DNA from 3 places in the Streptomyces sp. NPDC026500 genome. Region 2 is predicted to be linked to each of the others. Evidence: predicted binding sites of a transcription regulator. Region 2 holds the regulator's gene; each other region holds the start of a gene.
The links. Region 2 encodes HrcA, which represses chaperone genes, less so after heat shock. Its sites were predicted from a motif close to TTNGCACTCNGNNNNNCNGAGTGCNAA; they were not measured.
Positions count from the first base shown of each region.

Region 1: groL (chaperonin GroEL) is a predicted target of HrcA. The motif match lies at 1,886-1,912, and genes of this name have one in related genera.
Region 3: groES (co-chaperone GroES) is a predicted target of HrcA. The motif match lies at 1,734-1,760, and genes of this name have one in related genera.

Region 1 is NZ_JBVHQB010000012.1:211,080-215,018, reverse strand. It holds gene thrC (threonine synthase) at 1-679, shown strand, start outside; gene ACZ4N5_RS22975 (MoaD/ThiS family protein) at 676-951, shown strand; gene ACZ4N5_RS22970 (cold-shock protein) at 1,393-1,596, shown strand; gene groL (chaperonin GroEL) at 2,038-3,660, shown strand; gene ACZ4N5_RS22960 (NADH:flavin oxidoreductase) at 3,936-3,939, shown strand, end outside.
Region 2 is NZ_JBVHQB010000005.1:476,691-480,629, forward strand. It holds gene dnaJ (molecular chaperone DnaJ) at 45-1,181, opposite strand; gene hrcA (heat-inducible transcriptional repressor HrcA) at 1,182-2,198, opposite strand; partial or broken gene ACZ4N5_RS12750 (MBL fold metallo-hydrolase) at 2,377-3,090, shown strand; gene ACZ4N5_RS12755 (DUF3097 domain-containing protein) at 3,254-3,939, shown strand, end outside.
Region 3 is NZ_JBVHQB010000021.1:36,124-40,062, reverse strand. It holds gene groL (chaperonin GroEL) at 1-1,125, opposite strand, end outside; gene groES (co-chaperone GroES) at 1,281-1,589, opposite strand; gene ACZ4N5_RS31690 (polysaccharide deacetylase family protein) at 1,854-2,606, opposite strand; gene ACZ4N5_RS31685 (polysaccharide deacetylase family protein) at 2,603-3,544, opposite strand; gene ACZ4N5_RS31680 (THUMP-like domain-containing protein) at 3,636-3,939, shown strand, end outside.

The DNA.
Region 1 (3,939 bases), on a different contig from region 2:
CTTCTGCTCCGAGCTGATCGGCGACCCGGCCGGCGAGGGCTGGGGCTTCGTCAACGTCAACCTGCGGCCGTACTACGCCGAGGGCTCCAAGACGCTGGCGTACGAGATCTGCGAGCAGCTCGGGTGGAAGCTCCCCGACCAGCTGGTCGTGCCGATCGCCTCCGGCTCCCAGCTCACGAAGATCGACAAGGGTCTGCAGGAGCTGATCAAGCTCGGGCTCGTCGAGGACAAGCCGTACAAGATCTTCGGCGCCCAGGCCGAGGGCTGCTCCCCGGTGTCCGTCGCCTACAAGGCCGGCCATGACGTCGTACGGCCGCAGAAGCCGGACACCATCGCCAAGTCGCTCGCCATCGGCAACCCCGCGGACGGGCCGTACGTGCTCGACATCGCGCGGCGCACCGGCGGTGCGGTGGAGGACGTGAACGACGAGCAGATCGTCGACGCGATCAAGCTGCTCGCGCGCACCGAGGGCATCTTCGCCGAGACGGCCGGCGGTGTGACCGTCGGCGTCACCCGCAAGCTGATCGAGAACGGTCTCCTCGACCCGACCCTGACCACGGTCGTGCTGAACACCGGCGACGGCCTCAAGACTCTGGACGCGGTGGCCTCGGACACCGGACTGACCGCGACCATCCGCCCGAACCTCGACTCCTTCCGAGAGGCTGGCCTCGCATCATGAGCGTCAACGTCCGCATCCCCACCATCCTGCGCACCTACACCGGTGGTGCCGCCGAGGTGACGGCCGAGGGCGCGACCCTCGCCGAGGTCATCACCGACCTGGAGAAGAACCACACGGGCATCGCCGCGCGCGTTCTGGACGACCAGGGCAAGCTGCGCCGCTTCGTCAACGTGTACGTCAACGACGACGACGTGAGGTTCGAGCAGGGTCTGGAGACGGCGACCCCGGACGGTGTGGGCGTCTCGATCATTCCGGCCGTCGCCGGAGGCTGATCGTTACCCTCGGTAATGCCGAACACGCAGAGTTCATCGAATTGCCCCCTCCGTGAGAGAAACGGAGGGGGCAATTCTGCATGGTTGAGCGCGCTACAGTTGGGGAAGCGACTTCGCTTTCGATGTTGGTTTCATGCCGGACGCATATGAGTACCCGTTCGGCGGCCGACAAGAAGTAGCCAAACTGCCTCCCCTTTATGGGTTGTTTATGGCGTTTACGGGGCCCGACTTGCCCTGAATCCTTGCGGATTCTCCGCATATCATCGATCAGCCATGCCCAGAATTCTCGTCCGATTGACCTGTTGCAGAGGGCAGTTGGACAGATACATTCAGCCGCGGTCGACGCGTTCCGGCGCACACCCCCAACCGTTGGGGGGTGAGGTCTGACCCGGATCCGCGAAGTGTGGATCTGTGCAAGGGCCAGTAATAGGGGAGTTAGGCATGGCTCAGGGCACCGTCAAGTGGTTCAACGCGGAGAAGGGGTACGGCTTCATCGCGGTCGACGGTGGTGCGGACGTCTTCGTGCACTACAGCGCGATTCAGATGGACGGCTACCGCACCCTTGAAGAGGGTCAGCGAGTGGAGTTCGAAATCTCGCAGGGCCAGAAGGGTCCGCAGGCGGACATGGTCAAACTCGCCGTCTGATCCGGGCGCGAACGGCCACCGACGCACTCACGCCGAGGGGCCCGCATCCCACCAGGGATGCGGGCCCCTCGTGCGTCCCCGGCGGCCTTCCCCTGCTCTCGTGCGCGCCCGCGCGCCCGCGAGCGCCCACTGCGCGGAGCCGCGCGCGGACCTGCGCCAGGAGGCCGCTCGTGGGGCCTGTTTTCCCGAGAGGCGCTTGCGTCCGCCCGTCACCCGAGCACCACCCCTCAACGAGCTCGCTTCGCGAGCACACCTTGCACTCGACGGGGTCGAGTGCTAATCATTGGCGTTAGCACTCTCCCAGTGAGAGTGACAGAACTTGGATCGGGCCAGTGAGGCCCGCAGGCCTGTGGGGCAAGGAACCACAAGGCTTGCAGGCCGTCCGTCGCGGGCGCGGGCACGATCCGGAGAAATCCACCCCGTCCGGGAGGACCACTTCACATGGCCAAGATCATCGCGTTCGACGAGGAGGCACGGCGCGGTCTCGAGCGCGGGATGAACCAGCTCGCCGACGCCGTCAAGGTCACCCTTGGCCCCAAGGGCCGCAACGTCGTCCTCGAGAAGAAGTGGGGCGCGCCCACGATCACCAACGATGGTGTTTCCATCGCCAAGGAGATCGAGCTCGAGGACCCGTACGAGAAGATCGGCGCCGAGCTGGTCAAGGAAGTCGCCAAGAAGACGGACGACGTCGCCGGCGACGGTACGACCACGGCGACCGTTCTGGCCCAGGCGCTCGTGCGCGAGGGTCTGCGCAACGTAGCCGCCGGCGCCAACCCGATGGCTCTCAAGCGCGGTATCGAGAAGGCCGTCGAGGCCGTCTCCGGTGCCCTCCTTGAGCAGGCCAAGGATGTCGAGACCAAGGAGCAGATCGCTTCCACGGCCTCCATCTCCGCCGCCGACACCCAGATCGGCGAGCTCATCGCCGAGGCGATGGACAAGGTCGGCAAGGAAGGCGTCATCACCGTCGAGGAGTCCCAGACCTTCGGTCTGGAGCTGGAGCTCACCGAGGGTATGCGCTTCGACAAGGGCTACATCTCGGCGTACTTCGCCACCGACATGGAGCGTATGGAGGCCGTCCTCGACGACCCGTACATCCTGATCGCGAACTCCAAGATCGCGAACGTCAAGGACCTGCTCCCGCTCCTCGAGAAGGTCATGCAGGGCGGCAAGCCGCTGCTGATCATCGCCGAGGACGTCGAGGGCGAGGCCCTGTCGACCCTGGTCGTCAACAAGATCCGTGGCACCTTCAAGTCCGTCGCCGTCAAGGCTCCGGGCTTCGGTGACCGCCGCAAGGCCATGCTCGGCGACATCGCCATCCTCACGGGCGGCGAGGTCATCTCCGAGGAGGTCGGCCTCAAGCTGGAGAACGCGGGTCTGGACCTGCTGGGCCGTGCCCGCAAGGTCGTCATCACCAAGGACGAGACCACGATCGTCGACGGCTCCGGCTCTGCCGACCAGGTCGCCGGCCGTGTGAACCAGATCCGTGCCGAGATCGAGAACTCGGACTCGGACTACGACCGCGAGAAGCTCCAGGAGCGTCTGGCGAAGCTGGCCGGCGGCGTGGCCGTCATCAAGGCCGGTGCCGCCACCGAGGTCGAGCTCAAGGAGCGCAAGCACCGCATCGAGGACGCCGTTCGCAACGCGAAGGCGGCCGTCGAGGAGGGCATCGTCGCCGGTGGTGGCGTGGCCCTGCTCCAGGCTTCCTCGGTCTTCGAGAAGCTCGAGCTCACGGGTGACGAGGCGACCGGCGCCAACGCCGTGCGTCTCGCCCTGGAGGCCCCGCTCAAGCAGATCGCCGTCAACGGTGGTCTCGAGGGTGGCGTCATCGTCGAGAAGGTGCGCAACCTGCCCGTCGGCCACGGCCTGAACGCCGCGACCGGTGAGTACGTCGACATGATCGCCGAAGGCATCATCGACCCGGCGAAGGTGACCCGCTCTGCTCTGCAGAACGCCGCCTCCATCGCCGCGCTGTTCCTGACCACCGAGGCCGTCATCGCCGACAAGCCGGAGAAGGCCTCCGCGGCCGCTCCGGGCGGCATGCCGGGCGGTGACATGGACTTCTGATCGACCCCGGTCGATCATCGTCCTGACGTTCCGAGGGCGGCACCTTCCCGTAAGGGGGGTGCCGCCCTCGGGCGTTTTCCGCCTCCCTTGTGGCCCGTCCCCTCCCCCTGAGCGTGGCCCGGATCACAGCGGCAGGTGTGGGCGCGGCGGAATGCCGTGCCCGATGCGGCGGTTGACGCTGAAGAGCAGTCGATGCACGTGCACATACCGCACGGAATCTCCTGTCTCGCCGACCACTCGACGTCATACCGACCACCTGTTCGAGGAGCCCCCACGTGA
Region 2 (3,939 bases):
CGGTCGGACGCGGGGTGGCACGGCCACCCCGCGTCCGGCCTGGGTCAGCGGCCGTTGAAGGCGTCCTTCAGCCGGGAGAAGAGCCCCTGCTGACCGGGCTGGAACTGACCGGTGGGGCGCTCCTCGCCGCGCAGTATGGCGAGCTCGCGCAGCACCCGCTCCTGCTCCGCGTCGAGCTTGGTCGGCGTGGTGACCTCGACGTGCACGACGAGGTCGCCTCGGCCGCCGCCGCGCAGGTGCGTGACACCCCTGCCGTGCAGCGGGATCGACTGGCCGGACTGTGTGCCCGGACGGATGTCGACCTCCTCCATGCCGTCGAGCGTCTCCAGCGGCACCTTGGTGCCGAGGGACGCCGCCGTCATCGGGAGGGTGACCGTGCAGTGCAGGTCGTCGCCGCGCCGCTGGAAGGTCGAGTGCGGCAGCTCGTGGATCTCGACGTACAGGTCGCCGGCGGGGCCGCCGCCGGGGCCGACCTCGCCCTCGCCCGCGAGCTGGATCCGCGTGCCGTTGTCCACACCGGCCGGGATCTTGACCGTGAGGGTGCGACGGGACCGGACCCGGCCGTCGCCCGCGCAGTCGTGGCACGGGGTCGGGACCACGGTGCCGAAGCCCTGGCACTGCGGACACGGCCGTGAGGTCATGACCTGGCCGAGGAACGACCGCGTCACCTGGGACACCTCGCCGCGACCGCGGCACATGTCACAGGTCTGCGCGGAGGTCCCGGGCGCGGCGCCTTCGCCGTTGCAGGTGGCGCAGACGACGGCCGTGTCGACCTGGATGTCCTTCGTGGTGCCGAAGGCCGCCTCGTCGAGCTCGATCTCCAGCCGGATCATGGCGTCCTGTCCCCGGCGGGTGCGCGAGCGCGGTCCGCGCTGCGACGCCGTGCCGAAGAAGGCGTCCATGATGTCGGAGAAGTTCCCGAAGCCGCCCGCGCCGAAGCCGCCGGCGCCACCGCCGCCCTGCTGGGACAGCGGGTCGCCACCGAGGTCGTAGACCTGCTTCTTCTGCGGGTCCGACAACACCTCGTACGCGGCGTTGATCTCTTTGAACCGCTCCTGCGTCTTCGGATCGGGATTGACGTCCGGGTGCAGCTCGCGAGCGAGCCTCCGGAACGCCTTCTTGATCTCGTCCTGGGACGCGTCGCGGCGCACGCCGAGTACGGCGTAGTAGTCCGTGGCCACTTAAGACTCCGCCAGGATCTGTCCGACGTACCGTGCCACCGCTCGTACCGCTCCCATCGTTCCCGGGTAATCCATGCGGGTCGGGCCGACCACGCCGAGTTTGGCTACTGCCTCGCCGCCCGAACCGTAGCCGACCGAGACCACGGACGTGGAGTTGAGTCCCTCGTACGCGTTCTCGTGCCCGATTCGCACGGTCATGCTCGAATCCCCGGCCTCTCCAAGCAACTTGAGGAGCACTACCTGCTCCTCCAGCGCTTCGAGCACCGGCCGGATGGTGAGAGGGAAGTCATGTCCGAATCGCGTGAGATTGGCGGTACCGCCGATCATCAGCCGCTCCTCGGTCTCCTCGACGAGTGTCTCCAGCAGTGTGGAGAGCACCGTCGAGACCGTACCCCGGTCCTCCGACTCGAAGGCGTCCGGGAGGTCCTGGACGAGCTGCGGGACGTCCGCGAAGGGGCGCCCTGCGACCCGGCTGTTGAGCCGGGCCCGCAGATCCGCCAGCGACGTCTCACCGAACGGCACAGGACAGTTGATCATGCGCTGCTCGACCCGGCCGGTGTCCGTGATCAGTACGAGCATCACCCGCGCGGGGGCGAGTGACAGCAGCTCCACATGGCGCACGGTCGAGCGCGTCAGCGAGGGGTACTGCACGACGGCGACCTGCCGGGTGAGCTGCGCGAGCAGCCGCACGGTCCGCCCGACGACGTCGTCGAGGTCGACGGCGCCGTCCAGGAAGTTCTGGATGGCCCGTCGCTCGGGCGCGGTCATCGGCTTGACGCCCGCGAGCTTGTCGACGAAGAGCCGGTATCCCTTGTCCGTAGGGATGCGCCCGGCGCTGGTGTGCGGCTGGGCGATGTAGCCCTCGTCCTCCAGGGCGGCCATGTCGTTGCGGACGGTGGCGGGCGAGACGCCCAGCCGGTGCCGCTCGGTGAGCGCCTTGGAACCGACCGGTTCCTCGGTGCCGACATAGTCCTGGACGATGGCGCGGAGCACCTCGAGCCTGCGTTCACTGAGCATCGCGCACACCTCCAGAAGTCGACTCGGTGGTCTTCGTGGCCTTCGTGGCTTTCGTCTGGCACTCAGCACACGGGAGTGCCAGCGTTCCCCGGCCCAGTGTACGGCGGTGAGGCACGACCCCGGCAAGGGCGGGCCTGCGATGTCGTGCACGGCACCCGGTCACCGTTAGCGTCGCCGCATGAGGCTGACTTGGGAAGAGCTGGGGTGGGAAAGGGTGGCGCCCCGGGTCGGGCGGCGGCGACTTCCGGACTGGGACTGCACGGTCGGGCTCGTCGTCGGCGAGGGCGCGGCGCTGATGATCGACGCGGGATCGAGTCTCGCGGAGGGCGCGTGGTTGCGCCGGGAGGCGCAGGTTCTCGTCGGGCACCGTGTGACCCTTCTCGCGCTCACCCACCCTCATTTCGACCATGTCTTCGGCGCCGCGGCGTTCGCGGGCGCGGAGATCCTCGTCGCGGGCGGCTCGTCCGAGGTGTACGAGAACGGTCGCGGGGAGCTGTGCGCGGACGCGGTGCGCAACGGTCTCGACCCGCGGGCGGCGGAGGAGGCGGCCGACACCCTCGTGCGTCCCCGGCGGTCCGTGTGGGGCACCACGAACCTGGACCTCGGCGGCGGCATCGAGGTGCGGCTGGTACGGACGGGTGAGGGCCACACCGCCCACGACCTCGTGGTCGTCGTGCCGGGCGACCCGACGGTGGTGTTCTGCGGCGACCTGGTCGAGGAGTCCGGCGAGCCGCAGGCGGGCCCCGACGCCGTACCGGCGCGCTGGCCCGCGGCCCTCGACCGGCTGCTCGGCCTCGGCGGCGAGGACGCGCTGTACGTGCCCGGTCACGGGGCGGTCGTGGACGCCGGGTTCGTACGGTCCCAGCGGGATGCCCTGGCCGCGCGTTTCGGGTCGGCGGGTTCCGGCACGACAGGTTCCGGCACGGCGGGTTCCGGCACGGCGGGTTCCGGCACGGCGGGTTCCGGCACGGCGGGTTCCGGCACGGCGGGTTCCGGCACGGCGGGTTCCGGCGTGTCGCGGTGATCACCGCCGGGCTTCTCCTATCGTCATCCGAATGCGCCAGTACTCTCCGGACCTGACCCCGCCGTGGAAGAAGCCCAAGCCCGTGCCCGAGGTCCCGGCGGACCCCGGTCTGGTGGTCGAGGAGCCCGGCACCGGCTTCTGCGGCGCGGTGATCCGCTGCGAGGCGGGCACGGTGACCCTGGAGGACCGCTTCGGCAAGCACCGGGTGTTCCCGCTGGAGCCGCGCGGCTTCCTCCTGGAGGGCAGGGTGGTGACGCTGGTGCGCCCGACGGCCTCGGCGCCCGTACACCCCAGCCGTACGGCATCCGGCTCGGTGGCGGTGCCCGGCGCCCGCGCCCGGGTGGCGCGGGCCGGACGCATCTACGTCGAGGGCCGCCACGACGCCGAACTGGTCGAGCGGGTCTGGGGCGACGATCTGCGCATCGAGGGCGTCGTCGTGGAGTACCTGGAGGGCGTCGACGACCTCCCGGCGATCGTCGCCGCGTTCGACCCGGGCCCGGACGCCCGGCTCGGCGTACTCGTCGACCACCTGGTCCAGGGTTCGAAGGAGTCCCGCATCGCCGAGGCGGTCACGAGCGCGCACGCCCTGGTGCTCGGCCACCCGTACATCGACGTCTGGGAGGCCGTGAAGCCGTCCTCCGTGGGCATCCCGGACTGGCCCCGGGTCCCGCGCGGCCAGGACTGGAAGACGGGCGTGTGCCGTGCCCTGGGCTGGCC
Region 3 (3,939 bases), on a different contig from region 2:
GCCGCCGGCCAGCTTCGCGAGGCGCTCCTGGAGCTTCTCGCGGTCCCAGTCGGAGTCGGTGTTCTCGATCTCGGCCTTGATCTGGTTGACGCGGCCGAGGACCTCGTCGGAGCTGCCGCCACCGTCGACGATGGTGGTGTCGTCCTTGGTGACGGTCACGCGGCGGGCGCTGCCCAGCACGTCCAGGCCGACCTGGTCGAGCTTGAGGCCGACCTCCTCGGCGATGACCTGACCACCGGTGAGGGTGGCGATGTCGCCGAGCATGGCCTTGCGGCGGTCACCGAAGCCGGGGGCCTTCACGGCGACGGCGTTGAACGTGCCGCGGATCTTGTTCACGACCAGGGTCGACAGGGCCTCGCCCTCGACGTCCTCGGCGATGATCAGCAGCGGCTTGGAGGCGTTCGACTGGATGACCTTCTCCAGCAGCGGCAGCAGGTCCTGGATGGAGCTGATCTTGCCCTGGTGGATGAGGATGTACGGGTCGTCGAGGACGGCCTCCATACGCTCCTGGTCGGACACCATGTACGGGGACAGGTAGCCCTTGTCGAAGGCCATGCCCTCGGTGAAGTCCAGCTCCAGACCGAAGGTGTTGGACTCCTCGACGGTGATGACACCGTCCTTGCCGACCTTGTCCATCGCCTCGGCGATGAGCTCGCCGACCTGGCTGTCCTGGGCGGAGAGCCCGGCCACGGCGGCGATGTCGGACTTGTCGTCGATCGGGCGGGCCGTCGCGAGGAGCTCCTCGGAGACGGCCTTGACCGCGGCGTCGATGCCCTTCTTCAGGAGGGCGGGCGACGCGCCGGCGGCGACGTTGCGCAGGCCCTCGCGGACGAGCGCCTGGGCGAGCACGGTGGCGGTGGTCGTACCGTCACCCGCGATGTCGTTGGTCTTGGTCGCCACCTCCTTCACCAGCTGCGCGCCGAGGTTCTCGAACGGGTCGTCGAGCTCGACCTCGCGGGCGATGGTCACGCCGTCGTTGGTGATGGTGGGGGCGCCGAACTTCTTGTCGATGACGACGTTGCGGCCCTTGGGGCCGATCGTCACCTTCACCGTGTCGGCAAGCTTGTTGACGCCGCGCTCAAGGGCGCGACGGGCGTCCTCGTCGAACTTCAGGATCTTCGCCATGGGAGCGGTTCAGCCCTCTCGGAAAACTTGGGAGAAACGAACGGCGCCCCCAGCGCCCGGTTCATCAAAGGTAGCGGGGGCCAGGGGCGCAGTTCACTGCAATGCTTGGTGCGGGGTTGTCCGGGGAATGACCCCGAACGCCCTTACCGGGTGAATTACTTCTCGATGATCGCGAGCACGTCGCGAGCCGAGAGGACGAGGTACTCCTCGCCGTTGTACTTCACCTCGGTGCCGCCGTACTTGCTGTAGAGCACGACGTCGCCGACGGTGACGTCGAGCGGAAGACGGTTACCGTCCTCGAAGCGACCCGGACCCACGGCAAGGACGACGCCCTCCTGGGGCTTCTCCTTGGCGGTGTCCGGGATGACCAGGCCAGAGGCCGTGGTCTGCTCGGCGTCGAGCGGCTGGACCACAATGCGGTCCTCGAGCGGCTTGATGGCAACCTTGGAGCTGGTGGTCGTCACGATCCGACCTCCCCCTTCGGAGATCTCACGGGGTTAACTGTCTGAGGTGGCGACCAGGTGGATCCGTCGTCGCGGGTGCCGGATCTGCCTGTCGCTATTGGCACTCTCCATGGGGGAGTGCCAGACCTGAGACTATGACTGCGATTAGCACTCGGTCAAGCGGAGTGCCAAAGGCGTCGGCGTGGCGTGACCCCAACGGCGTCGGACCCCGCCGAACGGCGGCCCCCTGGAGGCCGTTCTCCAGCCGCACCGAACGGCGGCCCCTCAGAGGTAGTTCTCCAGTCGCGCCGGAGTGAAGCCCTCCCGCTGGATCCGGCGGAGCAGCCGGAGCGTGGCGTCCGTGAGATTGGGTTCGCCGAAGTCGGCGAGGATGTCGCCCGGCCGGAGCCGGTGCGCGTCGGCCGCCCGGCCGAGGACGACGGCGGCGACCCCGCAGTCGGCGGCGGCCCGCAGGGTGGTCTCGTCGTACCGGCCGTAGGGGGGCCGCAGCAGCCGGGGCCGGATGCCGAAGCGCCGTCTGAGCTTGTCCTGTTGCCCGCAGATCTCGGCGCGCTGGCCGGCGTACGGCAGACCGCGCAGGGAGGCGTGGTCGAGGGTGTGGTTCTGGACGCTCGCGCCGACCGCCCGCAGCCGGGCGAAGTGCCCGTACCCCGGCCCGACGACACTGTCCGTGAGGAACACGCTGACCGGCAGCCGCAGTTCGCGGACCATGTCGACGAACCGCGGATCGCGCTCAGCCCCGTCGTCGTACGTCAGGAAGACCACCTTGTCGCGGGTGCGCACATGGTCCACGACGGGCGGAAGTCCCCGACCCGCGGTGCGCGCGGCGGTCCGGGCGGGCACTTTCGGCGCCGGGGCGAGCGGGCTGGCCAGACCCCAGCGGCGGTACGCCGACTCCTGCGGACGCACCCGCTGGGCCGCCTTCTTGCCGAGCCGCTCGATGGGGTCGACGGACTGCGCGCAGCCGCTGAGCAGCACCGCCACGAGCAGCCCGGCGGCCGGCACCCGCACCCTCACAGGTAGTCCTCCAGGCGCGCGACCGCGTACCCCTTGGCCGTGACCGTCCTCAGGAAGCGGCGGACCATGTCGGGCATGGTGCCCTTCCAGTCCTCGCGCCCCCGGAAGTGGGTGAGGACGATGTCGCCGGGATGCAGGTCCCGGTCCTCCTCGCGGTACTCCCAGTGGTCGACGAACACTTCCTCGTCCCAGATGGGCGCGTACTTGATGCCGCAGGACTTGGCGGCGCGCAGGGTGTCCTGGTCGTAGTTGCCGTACGGCGGGCGGAAGACGGTCGGGCGCCTGCCGAACTCCTTCTCCATCACGCCCTGCATGCCGCAGATCTCGTGCTTCTGCCGCTCGTACGACAGGGCGGGCAGATAGAGGTGGTGCAGCGTGTGGTTGTTGAGGGTGATGCCGCGGTCGCGCATCTTCCGGAAGTACCCGTAGTCGTCCCTGACGAGGTAGTCGCTGAGGAAGGCGGTGTACGGGATCTTCAGGTCGCTCATCATCCGCAGGAACGCGGGGTCCTTCTCATCCCCGTCGTCGACGGTGAGGAAGACGACCTTGTCCTTGGTGGGGACGGTCGTGAAGACCGGCGGCAGTCTCAGCTCCTCCTGGTCGTCCACCTCGAACCCCTTGCGGGGCCCGATGACCGGCTTCCTGGCGGGCGGCGCCGGGGGTGTCAGCGGCACCTCGGCCAGCCCCCAGCGCCTGGCGACGGCGGCGCGCCGGACCTGCGCCACGCGGAGCCGGGAGGCGTACCCGGCGAGGGCGCGGGCGGGGGGCGCCTGGAGCCCGACCAGAGGGCCGTGGGCCGGCTTGGCTCCGTCGGCGCCTGCTCCGGAACCGGTCTCGGCACAGCCGGAGACGAGGAGGGCGAGGGCGAGCACGCCGACTCCCCAGCACGCACCGGCCCCGTTTGCGCCGTTTTTATCATTTTGTCGTACGGGTCGCATGGAGCCGGATCCTCCCAGGTCACCGCCCCCGCGAAGGCCCCGACACCGCCGCCGGAAGCACACCGTCCACCGACTGGCCCACAATGGCCAGGTGAACGACGTCTCCTTCGCCCCCCTCCTCACCGACGAGGGCCGCGCCCTGCTCGACGAGGTCCGCGCCACCGAACCGGCACAGGAACTGGCCGTCGCCACCCGGCTGCGCCGCGAGCACCCCGCCGAACTGGTCTCGGCGGCCCTCGGACAGGCACGGCTGCGGCAGCGGGCGGCGGCGAAGTTCGGGGCAGAGGACGCCGGACGGATGTTCTTCACCCCGAACGGGGTCGAGCAGTCCACCCGGACGACCGTGGCGGCACACCGCGCCGAGCGGCTGCGCGCGCTGGGGGTCCGCTCCGTCG